4 regions of the Leisingera sp. ANG49 genome follow, and region 3 is predicted to be linked to each of the others. Evidence: riboswitches for the same ligand, from Rfam matches in the RefSeq annotation. Region 3 holds a riboswitch; each other region holds the start of a gene.
The links. A riboswitch is a leader RNA that binds a small molecule or an ion and turns the genes downstream of it on or off. The one in region 3 is predicted to bind cobalamin.
Positions count from the first base shown of each region.

Region 1: it holds a riboswitch for cobalamin, as region 3 does, so the genes downstream of both, AC58NV_RS09655 (ABC transporter substrate-binding protein) here and AC58NV_RS21095 (TonB-dependent receptor plug domain-containing protein) in region 3, are expected to answer to the same signal.
Region 2: it holds a riboswitch for cobalamin, as region 3 does, so the genes downstream of both, AC58NV_RS07505 (hypothetical protein) here and AC58NV_RS21095 (TonB-dependent receptor plug domain-containing protein) in region 3, are expected to answer to the same signal.
Region 4: it holds a riboswitch for cobalamin, as region 3 does, so the genes downstream of both, AC58NV_RS08930 (DUF1636 family protein) here and AC58NV_RS21095 (TonB-dependent receptor plug domain-containing protein) in region 3, are expected to answer to the same signal.

Region 1 is NZ_JCATZN010000002.1:674,806-679,839, reverse strand. Features, by position in the region: gene AC58NV_RS09665 (ABC transporter ATP-binding protein) at 1-184, opposite strand, end outside; gene AC58NV_RS09660 (FecCD family ABC transporter permease) at 181-1,230, opposite strand; gene AC58NV_RS09655 (ABC transporter substrate-binding protein) at 1,227-2,237, opposite strand; cobalamin riboswitch at 2,381-2,573, opposite strand; gene AC58NV_RS09650 (putative 2-aminoethylphosphonate ABC transporter permease subunit) at 2,845-4,860, opposite strand; gene AC58NV_RS09645 (putative 2-aminoethylphosphonate ABC transporter ATP-binding protein) at 4,866-5,034, opposite strand, start outside.
Region 2 is NZ_JCATZN010000002.1:222,741-227,774, reverse strand. Features, by position in the region: gene nudC (NAD(+) diphosphatase) at 1-641, shown strand, start outside; gene AC58NV_RS07520 (SRPBCC family protein) at 699-1,166, shown strand; gene AC58NV_RS07515 (alpha/beta hydrolase family protein) at 1,177-2,055, opposite strand; gene AC58NV_RS07510 (TetR/AcrR family transcriptional regulator) at 2,126-2,746, shown strand; cobalamin riboswitch at 2,765-2,984, shown strand; gene AC58NV_RS07505 (hypothetical protein) at 3,091-3,495, shown strand; gene AC58NV_RS07500 (protein-tyrosine phosphatase family protein) at 3,606-4,148, opposite strand; gene AC58NV_RS07495 (DNA polymerase III subunit gamma/tau) at 4,297-5,034, shown strand, end outside.
Region 3 is NZ_JCATZN010000009.1:90,595-95,628, reverse strand. Features, by position in the region: gene cbiM (cobalt transporter CbiM) at 1-9, opposite strand, end outside; gene AC58NV_RS21100 (DUF4198 domain-containing protein) at 20-805, opposite strand; cobalamin riboswitch at 949-1,163, opposite strand; cobalamin riboswitch at 1,442-1,650, shown strand; gene AC58NV_RS21095 (TonB-dependent receptor plug domain-containing protein) at 1,810-3,693, shown strand; gene AC58NV_RS21090 (ABC transporter substrate-binding protein) at 3,697-4,533, shown strand; gene AC58NV_RS21085 (FecCD family ABC transporter permease) at 4,530-5,034, shown strand, end outside.
Region 4 is NZ_JCATZN010000002.1:531,956-536,989, reverse strand. Features, by position in the region: gene AC58NV_RS08950 (DUF1513 domain-containing protein) at 1-394, shown strand, start outside; gene AC58NV_RS08945 (DeoR/GlpR family DNA-binding transcription regulator) at 534-1,319, shown strand; gene glpD (glycerol-3-phosphate dehydrogenase) at 1,312-2,889, shown strand; gene cobO (cob(I)yrinic acid a,c-diamide adenosyltransferase) at 2,998-3,633, opposite strand; cobalamin riboswitch at 3,685-3,891, shown strand; gene AC58NV_RS08930 (DUF1636 family protein) at 3,989-4,399, shown strand; gene cobW (cobalamin biosynthesis protein CobW) at 4,402-5,034, shown strand, end outside.

The DNA of each region.
Region 1 (5,034 bases), on a different contig from region 3:
CCAGCAGCACTTCGCCATGCGAGGGTTTGGCCAGGCCCGACAGCAGCCGCATCAGGGTTGATTTGCCAGAGCCGTTCGGGCCGACCAGCGCCAGCGTCTCACCCGGCTGCACCGCCAGCGACACGTCCTGCAGCAGGGTTTTGCCGCGCACGGAGAAAGACAGGTTGCGGGCTTCGATCCTCATCTCGCAGTCCTTTGCCCGCGCACCAGGATCACCGCAAAGGACGGCGCCCCGATCAGGGCGGTGACCACCCCGATGGGCAGCACCTGGCCTGGGATGATGATGCGGGAGACGATGTCGGCAGCGATCAGGAACACGGCACCGGTGAGCGCAGCGGCCGGCATCAGCCTGCGGTGTCCCGGGCCGACCAGGAACCGCGCCGCATGGGGGATCACTAGGCCGACAAAGCCGATCGAGCCGACGATCGACACCATCACCGCGGTGGTGAGGGCAGTGGCAAAGATCAGCACCACCTGAACCCGGCGGACCGGGATGCCGAGCGAGGCCGCGGAGTCGCTGCCAAAGGTGAAGGCGTCCAGGGCGCGCGCGTGAAACCGGCAGATCATCCAGCCCGCCAAGGCCAGCGGCACCGCCAGCCACACGTCCGGCCAGCGCACGCCGCTGAGGTTGCCCATCAGCCAGAACATAATGCCGCGGGCCTGATCCGCGTTGGCGGATTTGGCGATAATGAAAGCGGTCAGCGCATTGAACAGCTGCGAGCCGGCAATGCCCGCCAGCACGATCTGCGCCGCTGCGGCGCGGCTGCCCCCTGCCCCGGCCGCGCGGGCCAGAATGGCGACAAAGCCAAACGCCAGAAGCGCCCCGTTGAAGGCGCCGAAGGACAGCGACAGGGCGCCGCCGCCGAGGCCGGCAATGGTGACAGCCACCGCCCCGGTCGAGGCGCCGGCGGAAATGCCAAGGATATAGGGGTCTGCCAGCGCATTGCGCAGCAAGGCCTGCAGCACCACCCCGGCCACCGCCAGCGCCGCCCCGCAGGCCGCAGCCACCAGCGCCCGCGGCAGCCGGTAGCTCCAGATGATGCCCTGGTCCACCGGATCCACCGGCAGGCCTGCCCCGGCCAGCTTGTTGGCCAGAACCGACAGGACAAGGTCGGGCGCAAGCGCGGTCTCCCCGATCATTGCGCCTGCCAGAACCGCCGCGGCCAGCACCGGCAGGGCCAGGCAAGCGCCCCGGAAGCCCTGCCATGCGACTGCGGCGGCTGCGCTCATTCGCCGTTGCCGATCGCGCTGAGCTCAGCGGCCAGATCCTCCAGCGCCGGGATGGCGCGGATGGTGGCGTCCATCGCCTGGGCGTCCATCACCACGATACGGTCGTTCTTCACCGCGTCCATCTGGCTGGCGACCGGATCGGTGCGCAGGAACTCCAGTTTCTTCTCGTAGTCGTCAGCGGCAAAGCGGCGGCGGTCCATGCGGGCAATCACGATCACCGTCGGGTTGGCCTTGGCGATGGTTTCCCAGCCAACGGTCGGCCATTCCTCGTCGGTTTCGATGACGTTCTTCAGGCCCAGCTGCTGCATCATGTAGCCCGGGGCGCCCTTCTGGCCGGCCACGAACGGATCGCTTTCCATTTCAGGCGAAGAGAACCAGAACACCGCGGAGGCATCCTCCAGCGCAACTTCCTGTGCCTTGGCAACAGCTGCGGCCTCGCGCGCCTTGTAGTCGGCAACCAGCTCAGCGCCCTTCTCAGCCTCGCCGAAGATCGCGGCCAGTTCCTCGATGCCTTGATAGAGGCTGTCGGTGGTGAACATCCGGGTGCGGGTGCCGTCGCCGCCGGTGGTGTTGTCCTTGCCGACGCAGTCAGCGGGCATCACATAGGTCGGGATGCCGAGGTCGTGGAACTGCTCCCGCTTGGCGACCACGCCTTCGGGGCCGACATGCCATTCGTACTGAGCTGTCACCAGGCCGGGGCGCTTGGCCACCACGCTTTCAAAGCTGGGGTCGTTGTCGGCCAGGCGTTCGACCTTGTCGTTCAGCTCGGCATATTCGGGCAGCACGTCGTTGAACCAGACCGAGGTGCCCAGCACCTTGTCACCCAGGCCCAGCGCATAGAGCACCTCAGTGGCGGCCTGGCCAACGGTCACGGAAGACGCAACCGGTGCCTCGAAGGTGACGGTCTCGCCGCAGTTTTGAATGGTCAGCGGAAAACTCTCGCTGGCGGCAGCAGCCTGAGCGGCCGCAACGAAGGAAAGGCCCATCAGGCCGGAACGCAGGAACATGGTCTTCGATCTCCATATGTCAATGACCGGAGAACGGGTGAAAGGGCATTGACCGGCAAGGCTGGGTATCTGGCCCCATTTTGCGGCACCGGACAGCGGCGGCGCATCTTGCCGGCAACCTCCCCGGACAACCCCGTCCGGTGTGCTTCAGTTTTTCACCGGCAGGTCTCCTGACTGGCGGGTCATTGCCTGCGCCGTCTTCCCGGACCGCGTGGATCCAGTGACATCATGGCACAGCACTCGCCGCCTACAGTTGCGGGGGCAGTTCCGTTTGGCGCCGGCTGGCACCGCGGATTCCCTCTTAGCCCTTGCGGGACCGGTAAAGCGCGCGTAGCGCATCACTTCCGTTGCGGCAAGAAAAACTTCAGCGGTTTCCGGAAAACTTCAATCCTGGCTGTGCGGCCCCCGCCCGCTGCGGGGGCCTTCAGAACCCAGGAGAGAACTGCGCCTGTTTGCTGCGGCGGAAGGCACCGCCGCCTCCCGCGCCCCCGCTGCGGAACCGGTCAGCCGCCCGGCTCCGCAGCGCCGCCGCTCAGCTCCTGCGTTGCGGCCGCGATGGAGCCGGAGGCAACGACTGCGCCTTAAGACTGCCCGGCGGAAACCGCGGTCAGCGGCTGCGCCAGGCCTGGGTGCGGCGCAGGATGCCGCGGGTGGCCAGCAAGTGGATGATCCGCGCCAGCGCGTTGGTGTAGAAGATCATCATCCCCATCGCCGCCGCCGGGGCGATGTCGCCTGCATCATCCATGTTCAGCACCGCAATCGACGCCAGCGTGGTCTTGGGCGAATAGAGGAACACCACCGCCGACACCGTCGTCATCGCGTTGACGAAAAGGTAGATCGAGATGTCCAGCACCGCAGGCAGGCAGACCGGCACCGTGACGCGGGCAAACAGCTTCATCGTGGGCTGCTTGAGCGAAGCGGCAACCGATTCAAACTCCCGGTCCATCTGCTTGAGGGCGGTGACCGCTGTCAGATGCGACACCGTGTAGAAGTGGGTGACGGTGCAGACCACCAGGATCGCCATGGTGCCGTAGATCGCATTGAGCGGATTGGCGGGGTTGTTGAAGAAAAAGATGTATGCCAGCCCCAGCACCATGCCCGGGATTGCCATCGGCAGCATCGCAAACATCTGGAAGATGGCGCGCCCGGTGCGGAAGCCCTTGGATTTCTCGACCAGATAGGCGCCGAAGAACACGACCGCGGTGCCGGCCACAGCCGTCATCAGCGCCAGCTTGATCGAGTTCATATAGGATCCCCAGCCGCCGCCATCCATCCTGTCGAACTGGTAGTTGTTGAGGCTGAGGCTCAGGTCGTAGGGCCAGAACTTGATCAGCGCCGCGAACTGGCAGACCGCCAGCAGCCCGGCGATGAAAATGCCGATCAGGGTGCAATAGGCAAAGAAAATCCGGTCCATCTTCTTGTTCGGCTGCGGCTCATAAGGCACCGAGCGGGCCGACAGCAGAGCCACCTGCTTGGACTGCACCATGCGGTCGATGGCAAAGGCGAGGATCGCCGGGATCACCAGCACCACCGAGACCACCGCGCCCATTTCAAAGTTCTGCTGGCCAATCACCTGCTTGTAGATGTCCACTGCCAGCACGTTGAACTGGCCGCCGATCACCTTGGGCAGGCCGAAGTCAGTGATCACCAGATTGAAGACCACGAAGGCCGCCGAGATCAGGCCATACCGCGCGCCCGGCACCGTGACGGTCCAGAAGGTGCGCCAGGGGGTGGAGCGCAGGCTGGCGGCGGCCTCGTACAGGCGGGCGTCAGAGATCGCCAGCGCGGTTGAGATGATGATGAAGGCATGCGGGAAAGTAAAGAAGACCGAGCCGATCACGATGCCGATGGGGCCGTAAATGCTGGCGCCGAACAAGAGCTCCTTGATCATGCCCTGGTTGCCGAACAGGTAGACCAGCGCGATACCGGGCAGCAGCGACGGCACCAGGATCGGCGCCATGGCGATCAGCCGGAACACGCCCTTGTATTTCATGCAGCTGCGGTTCAGCGCGTAGGCGAACCAGAAGGCAAGCGAGACGGTGACAACGGTACTGAGGACCGCGATCCACAGCGAGTTCTTGATCGAGTTGAACAGCGCAGGCGTCGAGAAGTAGGAGACGAAGTTGTCCAGCCCCTGCGCCTGCACGGGGCGCAGCTGCACCCGGCGGAAGGTGTTGGAATCAAGCGTGACCCATTCGGTGCCGGTCTGCAGGTTGGAGCCGATCAGGAAGCGGCCTGTGCCGGTTGTATTGCGGATCTGGTACATCACCGGGCTGCGGAAGCTGAAGTCCGGGAAGAAGCCGGTGACCGGCAGCCGCCCGTCCGCGCCGGTGGACAGATCGGCATCGGCAAAGGTGCCGCTGCGGGCGTTCAGGTCCGCGCCGGTCAGGATGCTGCCGTCAAACTGGCCCGCCTCGTCGCTGACCTGGAATTCGTACTGCGACAGCTCCACCCTGTAGGTGGAGAAGGATTTCGACAGCATCGCATAGAGCGGAAATACCAGCGACACGACCAAGTAAAGCGCGATGATGATCATGCTGCCGCGCATGATGATGTCGTCGCGGCTGAGCTTGCCCTTGATCACCGGGCCCGCAGGCATGACGGATTGCGTTGTATCTGCCATCTGCGTCACGCTCCCTGCCCGTCTTGCGCAAACGCCATCAAACGGTTGTCGGGCAGTTCGATTTCCATCTGGCAGCCGGCCTCCAGATCCAGGCGGCGCACCGCGTTGATGGAGAAGTCGGCAATCAGCTCCTTGCCGCCGAAACGCTTATTGGTCAGGCGGCAGCGCCAAAAA
Region 2 (5,034 bases), on a different contig from region 3:
AGCAGCAGCACCCGGACCTGCTGGATACCCATGTCTTTGCGGAGTTGCGCCGGATCATGACCCGCCTCACCCCGCTGGAGGCGGAGCTGGCCACCACCGCCAAGGCGCTGCTGGCCTGGCACCGCAGCCACCGGTTCTGCGCCTGCTGCGGCGCGCCCAGCGATATGGCGCAGGCGGGCTGGCAACGGGTGTGCCCGGCCTGCAAGGCACCGCATTTTCCGCGCACGGACCCGGTGGTGATCATGCTGATCACCCATGGGGATTCGGTGCTGATGGGCCGCTCCCCCGGCTGGCCGGAGGGGATGTATTCGCTGCTGGCAGGCTTCGTCGAACCGGGCGAGACGCTGGAGGCGGCAGTGCGCCGCGAGGTGCTGGAGGAAACCGGCGTCCGGGTCGGCGCGGTCAGCTACCTGTCCAGCCAGCCCTGGGCCTTTCCGATGTCGCTGATGTTCGGCTGCGCGGGCGAGGCGCTGAGCCGCGACATCACCATCGACCCGGCAGAGATCGAGGACGCGCTATGGGTCAGCCGCCAGGAGATGATGACAGTCTTTGCCGGAGAGCACCCGGTTCTGAAACCCGCGCGCAAAGGGGCGATTGCGCAGTTTTTAATCCAGAACTGGCTTGCGGACACGCTGGACTAACGCGCATATTTGCCGGAAACGGCGCAGACCCAAGAGCCGAAGACGAGGCAGGCGAATATGGAATTCCACAGCAAAGAAGACATCGAAGCCCCGATTGCCGAAGTATTCGGCGCGCTTTCGGATTTCGGCATGCTGGAGCGTTCCGCCCTGCGGCGCGGCATTGAGCTGCAGCGCCGAGGCGATCCTGCGCACCCGGAGGCCGGCCTGGCGTGGGATCTTGCCTTCAGCTTCCGCGGCAAGCCGCGCGAGATCCAGCTGACGCTGGCCTCTTACACGCCGCCGTCGGCAATGGTGCTGGAAGGAATCGGCAGCGGCATCGACGGGCGGATGGAAGTTGAGCTGCTGGCGCTGTCGCCGCAGCGGACCCGGATGTCGGTGCGGCTGAAGCTGTCGCCGACCACCCTGACCGGGCGCTTGCTGGTGCAATCGCTGAAGCTGGCGCGCAGCAACCTGAACCGCCGCTTCAAGCTGCGGCTGGCGGATTATGCCCGCATCACCGAAGAGCGCCTGAGCCGCACCGCCTGACCGGCCCGGCTCAGACCTGCGGCACCAGCCGCGGCCACAGTGCCGCATTGGCACGGGCAAAGGCGCCGAGGTGGCCGATCTTCCGCCCCCCGGCCTGCTGCGGGCCCAGCACCACTCGCTGCTGCGGCACATCCCCGTAGACATCGCCCAGCCGCCAGACCGCGGCCGGCGGCACCACATCGTCATCCGCCATCGCGAACATGTCCACCGGAATGCCGGTTTCCGCCCAGCGCGGCTGCGGCAGCGCAGCGCCGGATTCCGGCAGGTAGCTGCCCGGCGTGGTGCACCAGCGCCGCCACTGCCAGTAGACGCCTGCCGGCAAATCCGCCCCGAACCCCACCGCGCGCCCGGGCAGATAGCCCAAGGCACGGACCAGCGGCGGCACGTGGCCGAACCAGAAGGCCAGCGCCAGCGCGCGGTAGGGCCAGGGATGATCGTGGTGATGCACCAAGCCGCCCGCGACCACGATCATGCGGGCGACGTCTTCCAGGCCATCCTGCAGGGGCATCAGCATCGCCCCCAGAGAATGGCCAATCACATACAATGGCACGCCCGCATAGTGCCGCTGCATTTCTGTCCGGGCGGCCGGCTGATCCGCCAGCGCCCACTCGGCCATGGTGGCCTGTGAGCGGCGCGGATGGGCACGCGCCGAATCTCCGAAATCCCGGTAGTCGTAGGTCAGGCATGCCATCTGCCGCTCCGCCGCCAGCCAGCGCGCGAAATGCCGGTAATAGCCCTGCGGCACCCCGGTTGCGCCATTCAGCACCACCGCTGCCCTGGCCGGTCCCGCCGGGTGGTACAGCCGCCCGGCCAGCACCGCATCACTTGCGGCAAAGCGCAGTTCCTCCACCCGGATATCCGCGTCGTGTTCTGCATGGCTGTCGAGCATGGCACCCTCCTAGACCGATTGGTCTATTCCACCTCTGGACCAATCGGTCTAATGCTGTCAACCTGCCGCCATGACTGACGTGACGACACCCTCTGCCGCCCCGGACGGCCCCGCCCCCACCCGCGAGCGGCTGCTGCGCGCGGCTGCCGGCCTGTTCCGCAACAAGGGCTACAGCGGCACCGGCCTGGCGGAATTGCTGGCCGCGGCGGAGGCGCCCAAGGGCTCGCTCTACCACCACTTCCCGAACGGCAAATCCGATCTGGCCCTGGCTGCGGCGGACTGGGCGTCGGAGCAGATGCTGGCACTGATCGACGCTTCCTTCACTCCTGCTCCGACATTTCAGGAAGGCGCCAAGACGGTCTGCTACAAGCTGGCCAAACTGTTCGACAAACAGGGAAAATGGAGCGGCTGCCCGGTCTCCGCCACCCTGTTCGAAGGACCGGAGAACGAGGGTTTTCACCAGCACGCCGCCAAACTGTTCGAGGGCTGGATCACCGGGACCGCGGCCCATGCCCGGCGCCTCGGCCTGGCTGAAGGCGAGGCCCGCGCGGCGGCGGAAAACTTCTATATCCTGCTGCAGGGCGGCTGGCAGCTGGCCCGGGTGCGGCGCGACTCGGATGTGATCCGCAGGCTGCACCTGCAGATGCACACGCCCGTGCCCGCGTCTATGCAAGCGCAGAAAAACGATTGACGACTCGGGCCCCCAGCCGCTACCGCTTGTGGCGATGGTTCCCGCGCCACAGAATCTTGTGTCCGGGATGAAAAGGGAACACGGTGCGGTGCCGCCTTCAGGCGATGCCAATTCCGCGACTGCCCCCGCAACTGTAAGCGGCGAGCGACCCCGATAGAGCCACTGGCCAATGGGCCGGGAAGGATCGGGAAAGCATCGACCCGCAAGTCAGGAGACCTGCCATCGGAAGTGAAACTCGAACCCGGGCGGGGTGTCCGGACAGGGTCTGATGGCACCGCGGGGCTCCCGCTATCTCATCCGGTCTCTTGTCCCAAACCCCCGCACCACGCGCGGAGGGCGCAAACATGATGTGGACGGACAAGACGCATTTCTATGCGGCAACGGATTGCAAATACCTGGGGAAACCCTGCCCCGCGGCAGAACGGATGATCGCCAAGCTGGCCGAGGCGATGACCAAGGCCAAGCCGCTGACCCAGGAGGATTTCGAGATCACCGGCACCACCGCGCTGGACGGCTGCCCGCGCAACTGCCCGGCGCAGTTCGTGGCCAGCCATGACCGGATCCGGCTGTTCTGCGGTGTCGGCGAAGAGGCCCCGCGCGAAGGGCTCGACCGCTTTGCCGACGCGATCCTCAGCCGCGACGGCACCGGCTTTGCAGCCTCCAGCCTGAACGCCCGCCCCTGCGCGCTGATGGAAGCGCTGCCGAAGACGGAAGACGCGCGGCAGGCCGAACAGATGCTGGCGTTGTGAGGAAGCCGCTTAAGGGTTTGACATCACAGTGAGCGCAGCACCGGTTCCGCAAAGAACGGGCGCTCCCCGGCCTTCGGCCAGGCAAAAGCTCTGATTGATTGTTTTGCGGCTTAGCAGGCCTTGCTGCCGTCGCAGGCCCAGTCCAGCTGCTCGTCGGTTTCCACCGCGCAGGGCCGTACCGCGCGCAGCCGCGCCAGCGCCTGCGCCGGATCCTCGCCGCATTCGATCATCAGCCGCAGCACCGCCATGCCGGACCGGCCGCAGCCGCCCCGGCAATGCACCAGCACCCGGCCGCCGCCCGCCAGCGCCTGCCGCGCCGACTTGCTGGCCGCAGCCCACTTCGCGTTCACACTGGGCGGCGGCACCTGAAAATCCGGCACCGGCAGATGCAGCCAGCGGCAGGCCATGCTCTGGATATCAACGCCCAGCCGCGGCACCCCTGCGGCGGCGTGCTCGGCCTCCGTGGTCATTGAGATCACCAGCCCCGGCTTCCATTGATAGATCTGGATCAGGTCGCTGCGGTAATCACCCTCGCCGCCCGGCAGCCGGCACAGCGCCAGAATGCCGCCGCCTGCTGACAGCGCGTGGATGGTCAGGCCGGCCTGCGCCGCAGTCTCCTGCATCGTAGGCTTCGAGGTGTCTTCAGTTCGCATACCGCCTCCCTGGACGCCGCGCTTCTGCACTTCCCCCGCAATTCCCCCTTACCCTCAGCCTAGCCGCTAACCGTGCATTCCCAAAGCGCTTTTGCATCCCGCGGTTTGCGCCCTTCTGCGGTGGACGAACGGGCTGCGCTTCAATACCCTGCGCGGAACGCGGGCGCCCCGCAAACCGAATCCGGCACGAGACACCATGAACGATACCCCTAGCGGCACCACCCAATCCCAATACCAGGTCCTGGCCCGCAAATACCGGCCCGAGACCTTTGCCGATCTGGTGGGCCAGGACGCCATGGTGCGGACGCTGAAAAACGCCTTTGCCGCCGACCGCATCGCCCAGGCCTTCATCATGACCGGCATCCGCGGCACCGGTAAGACCACCACCGCGCGGATCATCGCCAAGGGCATGAACTGCGTCGGCGAGGACGGCCAGGGCGGCCCCACCACCGATCCCTGCGGTAAATGCGAGCATTGCACGGCAATCATGGAAGGCCGCCATGTGGATGTGATGGAGATGGACGCGGCCTCGCGCACCGGCGTCAACGACATCCGCGAGATCATCGACTCGGTGCAGTACCGCGCCGCCTCGGCCCGCTACAAGATCTACATCATCGACGAGGTCCACATGCTGTCGACCAGCGCGTTCAACGCGCTGCTGAAGACGCTGGAGGAGCCGCCCGCGCATGTGAAGTTCATCTTTGCCACCACCGAGATCCGCAAGGTGCCGGTGACGGTGCTGTCGCGCTGCCAGCGTTTTGACCTGCGCCGGATCGAGCCGGAGGTGATGATTGCCCTGCTGCGCAAGATCGCCACCGCCGAGGGGGCTGAGATTGCCGAGGATGCGCTGGCCCTTATTACCCGCGCCGCCGAAGGCTCTGCCCGC
Region 3 (5,034 bases):
GATATGCATCGGTCTACTTTCACTTCAGCTCTTCAGCGCGGATCCACAGCACAGCATCCTGGCTGAGTTCCTTGCCTTCGTGCTCGGTCGCCGGACCGGAACCCAAGGCCGCAAAGCCCCAGTAGCCTGCCTTCGGAATGCCGAAGGAGAACACGCCGTTCTGGTCGGCGATGGCAACAATCGCGCCGCCCGGCATTTCACCCACGGAGGGGCTGGTGGTGGAGAATTTCTCCAGGTCCGGTTCAGCCGCCATGAATTCGACTTCGATTTCAGCACCGGGAACCGGCTTGCCGTCTGCCAGAACCTGGCCGGAGAAGGTGGAGCCGACGATCACGTTGTAGGGCTTGTTCAGCGGCAGGATCTCGGTGGCCAGGCCAACCGGCTGGTCCCAGTCGGTGGGCAGCGTGTTGCGGTTCAGCACGACCTTGGAAATCTGCTGGATGTAAATGTCTTCGCTTTCCTCGTAATAGGGCGAGGGCACGGTCACCACGACATAGTCGCCGGAGCGTTTCACCGGTACGGACGCCTTGTAGGCCGAAGCTTCGTTCTCAGCGCCCTTGAAGGTGGCGGGCTCCAGGCGGTCCGACAGGTCGGTTTTTTCGCCCTTGTGGATCATGAAGAATTCTTCCGGCGTGCCCATGTCCATGGCGTGGCCATTGGCCATCGGATGCCAGAAGACCAGGCCCATCGGCACGTCACCGGGCTTCTCGATCAGCGCGCTTTCGGTGTAGTTCAGCTGGAAATGCGCCGACGCGGCGGCCGGCAGGGAAACGGCCAGGGCTGCGGCCAGATAGTTCAGTTTCATTTCGTCCTCATTCGACGACGCAGGCACACCTGCAATCAGGAATGAACAACGGGGAGTAGCGGCACGGAAACGCCTGAACGGCACACGCGCCAGACGCGCACCCCGGCGTCCGGTGGAAAAGGGCAGAACCCCCGCAAGCGGAGCTTCAGTCCTCGCGTCCGGCAGGTCTCCTGACTCGCGGGTCCTGGTTCGGCTGGCCTTCCCGGGGATGTTCCCAGTGGCGTTCTCAGCGTCACTCACCGCTCACAGTTGCGGGGGCAGTCACGGATTTGGTCCCTTTTGGGTACGCCGCACCGTGTTCCCTATTTCTTCCGCTGCGCATTGAAACACTCGCGGAACCGGTCACCTTGGCTGAATGGCAAAACGGAATTTCCGAGTCAAGAGAATCGTATTCAGGACATCAGCGGGTTTGGCGTGGAAGATTTTGGCTGCGGCTGCGCTGCGCTGATCAACAGACGGGCATGTTTCGATCAAAGGACCAAGCAATGGCCGCTGCCTTTCGCAACTTGTTGAGTGCTTTATCAATCGTCATCACACAAAACATGGCAAAGCGGCTTTGGCGGTATGGATGCCAGCCCTGGACCATTTCTACACAGGTGGCGAATTCTCCCGCTTGACAGAATAAGTTCAGTTTGCCTAAGTCGCGGCCATTCTGGTCCGGCTGGGAGACCACCCGGTTAAAAGGGAACACGGTGAGGTGTAGCCAACAGGCGCCGAATCCGTGACTGCCCCCGCAACTGTGAGCGGAGAGCAATGCTGCGATATGCCACTGCCCTAAGGGGCGGGAAGGCGCAGCAAAGCCTCGACCCGCGAGTCAGGAGACCTGCCAGGATGATCACCCTGTCCGGGTGCGGGGCGCGCCAAGGACAACGGACTTCCGTAGTGGTGGCAGTTTTCACCGTCTGCGGGGGCAATGCCTTCCAAAGACCAAAATTTTGAACATGCTGCCCGGCATGGGCAGCCGCTTGGCCTGTGCTTGCTGCGCGGGCCGGGAGGAATGGAATATGCGCAAGGCAAGCCTGTCCCTGGCCGCGGCCCTGGCCGCCGCCCCTGTAATCGCAACCGCCCAGGATGACGAGGTCACCGATCTGGGGGAGATCATCGTCTCCGGCGGCTTTACGCCGGTCGAGGCCCAGAAGTACGGCCGCTCCGTCTCGGTCCTGACCAGCGAGGAGATCGAAGATCGCGGCATCACCACCGTCCAGGACGCGCTGCGTTCGGTGCCCGGCCTGATGGTGAGCGGCTCCGGCGACAGCTTCACCCAAGTCCGCATTCGCGGCGGCGAAGCCAATCACACGCTGATCCTGATTGATGGCGTTGAGGCCGCCGCCGGAGATAGCGAGTACATTCTGTCCGGCCTGGACACGGCCAATATCGAGCGAATCGAAGTCCTGCGCGGCCCGCAATCGGTGTTCTACGGCTCCAACGCTTCGGCCGGTGTGATCAACATCATCACCAAGTCCGGCGGCATCGGCACGGATTACGGCGGCAGCGCGGAAGCGGGGTCCGACGGCTACCGGGCCTCGGCACGGGTTTCGTCGCGGACCGAGCGCGGCGGCATCGCCTTCAGCTTCGCCCATGACAATGACGACGGCTATGACACCTCGGGCGATGGCGGCGAAGAGGACGGCATCCGCCGCAATACACTGCAATTGAAAGGCGACTACCTGGTCACCGACCGGCTGAAACTTGGCTTCAACTTCCGCACGTCGGATGAACGCTATGACAGCGACCGCACCTCCTTCACCGCAACGGATGCGGCCAGCTATGTCGTTGATGATCCGACGCAATTCAGTGACCGGGATGAGCAACTGGCTCAGGTCTTTGCTGAACTGGACACATTGGGCGGCCGCCTGAAACACCGCCTGTCAATCGAACGCACTGACTTTGACCGGTCCTTCAATGGCGGCACCCCGACCGAGACCAAGACAGAAGCAGCAAAGTACCTGCTGAGCTTCGGCCTGGACGGGCAATTGGCGGATCAAGCAGGCCACCTTCTGAACGCGATGCTGGAATGGGAAGAGGACTCCAGCAGCTCCAACCCGGCCTTTGCGCGCGAAACCAATTCGATTGCCCTGGAATACCGTGGCAGCTTTGCCAACGGCCTGGACCTGCAGCTCGGGGTGCGCCACGACAACAACAGCGTTTTCGAAGACGTCACCAGCTGGACCGCCAGTGTCTCCTATACTTTTTCTGGCAGCGGGGTGCGCCTGCACAGCTCGGCTGGAACCGGTATCGTGAATCCCTCTTACTTTGAGCTGTTTGCCAACAGCACATTCGGCTCCACCACCTACCTCGGCAATCCGAACTTGCAGCCGGAGGAAAACCGCAGCTTCGATTTCGGGGTTGAGGTGCCGTTCCTGCAAGGGCGCGGCCTGGTTGATGTGACCTATTTCGACGAGACGCTGACAGGCGAGATCGAGAGCTACATGGTGAACGCAACCACGTTCTCCTACCGCAACCAAGCCGGTGACAGTGATCGCAAAGGCGTTGAGCTGGCAGCGAGCCTCGAAGCCACCGAATACCTAGATCTGCGTCTATCCTACACCTATCTGGACGCCACGAACCCCAATGGTTCGGTTGAGATCCGCCGCCCGGAGCACGAGCTTCTGTTGAGCGCCACACTGGATACTTTCAATGGCCGCGGCTCCGTTACCGCGGACATCCGGCATGTGGCAGGCAATTGGGACAGCCAGTTCTTTGGCTCCTTTGCCACAGCTGAGCTGCCGGATTACACCACCGTTGATGCGGCTGCTCAGTATGAGCTGACGGACAACGTCGTGCTGACCGGGCGTGTCACCAACCTGTTCGACGAGGACTACGCCGACGTCTGGGGCTACGCCAAGCGCGGCCGCGCCGCTTATATCGGCGTACGGGCCTCGTTCTGACCCATGCGCAAGCTGCCCGGTATAGCCCTGGCCCTTTTGTGGGCCGCCACCGGCGCCTTTGCCGGGCCGTCACGCGTGGTGTCGATGAACCTGTGCACCGACCAGCTGGCGATGCTGCTTGCGGCGCCCGGGCAGCTGGCCTCGGTTTCTTACATCGCGCGGGATACACGCGCCTCGGCCATGGCGGAAAACGCCCTGGCCTATCCCGTCAACCACGGGCTGGCCGAAGAGATCTATTTGCTGCAGCCCGACCTAGTGATTGCCGGCGCCTATTCGACACCGGCCACCACGGATATGCTGCGCCGTCTTGGCGTGCCGGTGGTGGTGTTCCAGCCCGCCAGCTCGCTGCTGGACGTGCGCGCGCGTATCCTGCAGATGGGTCAGGTTCTGGATCGCGAAGAGGCGGCCCGCGCACTGCTGGCAGACTACGACCAGCGGCTGGCAACGCTTGAGCAAGCCGGGCCGGAGGCACCGCGCGCCGCGCTCTATGCTGCCAACGGCTTCACCTCCGGCGACATGACACTGGCGGGCCAGATCCTGCGCGCGGCAGGGCTGCGCAATATCGCGGATGAGCTGGGCTATGCGCACTCCGGTCATATGCCGCTGGAACTGCTGGCGATGACGGCGCCCGAACTGCTGATCGGCACCTCACCCTATCCGCGCGCCTCGCGCAGCGAGGACAATCTGGCGCACCCGGTGGTGCGGCAGCTGGCCGCCCGCAGCGGCGCCGGGCAGATGCGCGATGCGGATTGGGTCTGCGGCACCCCGCATGTGCTGCGCGCGGTGGAAACCCTGGCCGCAGAGCGCCGCCGGTTCATGGAGAAGGAGAGCAGCGAATGACCCGCCTGATGCTGTCGCTGGCCGCAGCGGTGCTGGCGCTGTTCCTGCTGTCGCTCACCGTGGGGCCGGCTGATGTGGGCGCGGGCGAAAACCTGGCTGCCCTGTTTGACGAGGGATACGGGCCGCTCACCCTAGTGATGCGGGAAATCCGGCTGCCGCGGGCGCTGCTTGCGGTGATCATCGGCGGCGGGCTGGGGCTGGCGGGGGCGGCCATGCAGGGATACCTGCGCAACCCGCTGGCTGAGCCGGGACTGATCGGTGTGTCCTCCTCTGCGGCTCTGGGGGCGGTGCTGGCGATCAACACCGGGCTGGCAGCCAGCCTTACCCTGGGCCTGCCGCTGGCCGCTCTGGCCGGTGCTCTGGCGGGTGTCTTTCTGGTGATGGCGCTGGCAGGGCCGCAGGGCGGTTCGCAGACGCTGATCCTGGCGGGGATCGCGATCTCAGCGATGGCAGCGGCACTCACGTCGCTGGTGCTGAACCTGTCGCCCAACCCCTTTGCCG
Region 4 (5,034 bases), on a different contig from region 3:
CGTTGGCTTCGCCATGCAATGGCAGGGCGATCTGGGCGAACAAGTCCCCACAGCAGGCCTGCACCGTCCCGGCAAAGCGCCCCGGCTGATGGCCGAGGATGATGCGCGGGTGCTGAACATGCAGGGCTACGGCGGCTCGACCGCCTTCTGCACCGATGGCAGCCGGCTCGGTGTCACTTCCCCGCGAGGCGGGATGCTGCAGGTTATGGACACGGTCAGCGGCGTCTTGCTGCAGGAACACAGGATGGGCGACGTCTGCGGCCTGGCGCCCTCTGCTGACGGCTTCACCGCCAGCACCGGCACCGGCCAGTTCTATGCGGTTTCGGACACCGCCCAGCATCTTCTGCACCACGCGAATCTGGCCTGGGACAATCACCTGATCCCGCTCTTCTGAAGCAAAACAGCCGGGCTTTTCACAAGGCGCGCCCGCCACGGCGCGCCTTTTCGTTTTCAAGCACCGCGAAAGCAATACGAAAACGAATAGTGACTCTTCACGCGCGATACGCTACAGAATCGCAGCGAAAGGAAAGCAAATGGATGCCACAAGCCGTCAGAACGAAATCATATCCCTCCTGAACCGTCAGGACCGGGTCGAGGTTGAGGATCTCTCACAGCGCTTTGGCGTGTCCTTGCAGACCGTGCGCGCAGACCTGCGCGACCTGTCGGCGCGGGGCGCGCTGTCTCGCGTGCACGGCGGTGCCGTCCGCGTGAGCTCCGCCGCCAGCCAGGGTTACGTGGACCGGCGCAAGCTGAACGCCGGCAACAAGCTGGCGATGGCCTCTCTCGCCGCGGAACTGATCCCCGACAACTGCTCGCTCAGCCTCAACATCGGCACATCAACAGAACAGGTTGCCCGGGCGCTGTCCGGCCACAGCGGCCTGACCGTGATGTCCAACAACATCAACATTATCAACATGATGATGGGCGGACAGGCCAAGGAACTGGTCCTGGCCGGCGGCACTGTGCGGCAAAGCGACGGCGCCATCGTTGGCGAGGACGCGGTGGAGTTCTTCTCCCGCTACAAGGTGGACTTTGCCGTCATCGGCGCCTCTGCGCTGGATGCCGACGGCGCAGTGATGGACCACGACGCCCGCGAGGTTTCGGTCGCCCGCGCGATCCTGAAGAACGCCCGGCAGAGGGTACTGGTCTGCGACGGCAGCAAGTTCGACCGCTCCGCTCCGGTTCGGATCTGCGATGTCTCCGACCTGGACGTGGTGATCACCGACCGCCCGGCTCCCGCAGAATTCGCCGAGGCCGCGCTGGCCGCCGGCACCCGCATCCTGACCGCAGGACAAAACGAAAGCAGCGAAAATGATTGACACGCCTGTAACGGACCTTTTCATCATCGGCGGCGGCATCAACGGCTGCGGCATCGCCCGCGACGCCGCCGGCCGCGGATTGTCGGTGACGCTGGCAGAGATGAACGATCTCGCCTCGGCCACCTCCTCCGCATCCACCAAGCTGTTCCACGGCGGCTTGCGCTATCTCGAATATTTTGAGTTCCGCCTGGTGCGCGAGGCGCTGATCGAGCGCGAAGTGCTGCTGAAAGCGATGCCGCATATCTCCTGGCCGATGCGCTTTGTGCTGCCGTTTCACAAGGACATGCGGTTCGACAGCGAGACGCCCACGTCGAAACTGCTCACCACCTTCATGCCCTGGATGAAGGGCCGCCGACCGGCCTGGCTGATCCGGCTGGGGCTGTTCCTGTACGACTCGCTTGGAAAGCGCGGCATTCTGCCCGGCACGGCGAAACTGGATCTGGAGGCCGACCCGGCGGGCAGGCCCCTGAAGGACAAGTTCAAGACCGCCTTTGAATATTCCGACTGCTGGATCGAGGACGCCCGCCTGGTCGTCCTGAACGCCCGCGACGCACAGGCCCGCGGCGCCGAGATCCTGACCCGGACCAAGGTGCTGTCAGCCGAGCGCCATGCGGACCACTGGGTGATCACCCTGCAGGACCAGGCCACCGGCGACACCCATCAGCGCCGCGCGAAAATGCTCGTCAACGCGGGCGGGCCATGGGTCGCAGACGTGCTGCACCAAAAGCTGGGCCAGAACAGCCGCGAAAACATCCGCCTGGTGCGCGGCAGCCATATCGTGGTGCCGAAGCTGTTCGATCACGGGCGCTGCTACTTCTTCCAGGGAACCGACGGGCGGATCATCTTTGCCATTCCCTATGAGGAAGATTTCACCCTGATCGGCACAACGGACAGCGACCACTCCGATCCGGACACCGCGCCGGAATGCACCGCAGAGGAGCAGGACTATCTGATTGATTTTGCATCAGGATATTTCAATCAGCCGCTCAAGCGCGAGGATATCGTCTGGACCTATTCCGGCGTGCGCCCGCTTTTTGACGACGGCGCCAGCTCTGCCACCGCGGCGACCCGCGAATATGTGCTGACACTGGATCAGGCACAGGCGCCGCTCTTGAATGTCTTCGGCGGCAAGATCACCACCTACCGCAAGCTGGCAGAGGCGGCGCTGGCAAAGATCGGCGAGGTTTTCCCGCAGCTGCCCGCGGACTGGACCGCAGGCGTGGCCCTGCCCGGAGGCGATTTCGCGGTGGCGCATGTGGAAAAGCTGCAAAGTAAACTCGCAGCGGACTATCCGTTCCTTTCGCCCTACGGGACCCGCCGCCTGATCCGCGCCTATGGCACCGAGGCCTGGGAGCTTCTGGGCGAGGCCAAATCCGCGGCTGATATGGGGCAGGACTTCGGGGCGACGATCACCGCGCAGGAACTGGACTGGGCAATTGCCCGCGAATGGGTACGAACTGGAGACGACTACCTGTGGCGGCGCACCAAGCTGGGGCTGCGGCTGGATGAAGCCCAGCGCGCCGCGGTGAATGACTACATCCAAGGCAAAGCGGCGCAGTTGGCGGCATAACTCAAAGGGCGGTGCTCGGCCCGGCAGGGTGGAAGCGAAGCGCCCGCCCCGTGGGGGGGGACGGGCGCTGCCCGGCCTGGCGGCCGGGCGGGACATTCTGAAAGGGTCTTAAAACTCCACGCCCTTCTGTGCCTTCACGCCGGCGCGGAACGGGTGTTTGATCTGGCCCATCTCGCTCACCAGATCGGCGATCTCGATCAGCTCCTCCTTGGCGTTGCGGCCCGTCAGCACCACATGGGTCATCGGCGGCTTCTGCTCGACCAGGAATTCCAGCACCTCCTCCAGATCCAGATACTCATAGCGCAGCGCAATGTTGATCTCATCCAAGAGCACCATGGTATTGCGCTCATCCAAGATCATCTCCTTGGCCTTTTCCCAGCCCTTTTGCGCGGCGGCAATGTCGCGCGCCTTGTCCTGGGTTTCCCAGGTAAAGCCCTCGCCCATCGCATAGAATTGGCAGAGATCGCTGAAGTTCTCCTCGATCAGGGTGCGCTCGCCGGTCTGCCAGGCGCCCTTGATGAACTGCACCACGGCGGACGGCATCCCATGGGCAATGCAGCGCATGATCATGCCGAAGCCGGAGGAGGATTTGCCCTTGCCCGGCCCGGTGTGGACGATGATTAGGCCCTTCTCGCCTTCCTTGGTCTTCATCATCCGGTCGCGCGCGGCCTTCTTCTTGGCCATCTTGGAGGCGTGACGGGCGGCTTCTTCTTCTGAGATGCCGGTTTCAGACTTTTCGCTCATGGGGGCTCTCCAGCTGTTTGACCCCATGTCTTGACAAAGAAGCCCGCCATAGCGCAAGGGGGTTCCGCTGGTTCCTGTGAAAACAGGCGAAGAGGGAATGTGAAGGCCGTTCGAGGCCGAAGCACAGCCGCCCCCGCGACCGTGACCGGATGAGGCCGCCATGCCACTGGGGAAAACTCCCGGGAAGGCAGGATGGCCGGCAAGGCAAGCGCCTTGGCATCCGCAAGCCGGGAGACCTGCCAGCGAGAGAGAGATCAACGGGCAGACGGGGTGTTCTGCGACCGGGCGAGGGACTGGCACGACACAGTTCCTTTCTGGCCATCCCGCACGCCCTGCCGCGACAGGAGACGCGCTGATGGCTGACGAAATGGCAGGCAAAACTGCCAGCACCCAGGGACCGGTCACGCTGACCGTTTGCCTCACCTGCCGTCGCGAGGGCGCCGACCCCGAGGCCGCCCGCCCCGGCGCCATCCTTCACGCAGCCCTGGAAGAAGCCGGGATGCCCGAAGGCGTCCGCCTGCGCGGTGTCGAATGCCTGTCCTCCTGCAAGCGCGGCTGCGCTGTTGCCTTGGTCGGCGGCGCGGAGCGCTGGACCTATGTCTACGGCGACCTTGACCCGGACCAGCACGTTCCCGAGATCCTGGAAGGCGCCGCCGCCTATGCCGCCACCGCCGACGGCGTCGTGCCCTGGCGCGAGCGCCCGCAGACCTTCCGCAAGCAATCCATTGCCCGCATCCCGCCGGCCAAGTTCTTCTCCGAGGAGTAATCATGAGCGACCTCAACAAGATCCCCGTCACCGTCATCACCGGCTTCCTCGGTGCGGGCAAGACCACCCTGATCCGCCACCTGATGCAGAACCCGCAGGGCAAGCGCCTGGCGGTTGTGGTGAACGAATTCGGCACCGCCGGTGTGGACGGCGACATCCTGAAGTCCTGCGCCGATGAAAACTGCCCGGCGGAGAACATCATGGAACTGGCCAACGGCTGCATCTGCTGCACCGTAGCCGATGACTTCATCCCCACTATCGAGCAGCTGATGAACCTGCCGGAAAAACCCGATCACATCGTGATCGAAACCTCCGGCCTGGCGCTGCCCAAGCCGCTGCTCAAGGCCTTCGACTGGCCCGCGATACGCTCCCGCATCACCGTTGACGGCGTGATTGCGCTGGCCGATGCCGAGGCCGTTGCCAAGGGCCAGTTCGCCCCCGACCTGGACGCCGTGCAGGCCCAGCGCGAGGCGGACGACAGCATCGACCACGAAACCCCGCTCAGCGAAGTGTTCGAGGACCAGATCTCCTGTGCCGACATCGTGCTTCTGTCCAAGGCCGACCTGGCCGGCGACGCAGGTGTCGAGAAGGCCCGCGCGGTGATCGAGGCCGAGGCGCCCCGCAAGCTGCCGATC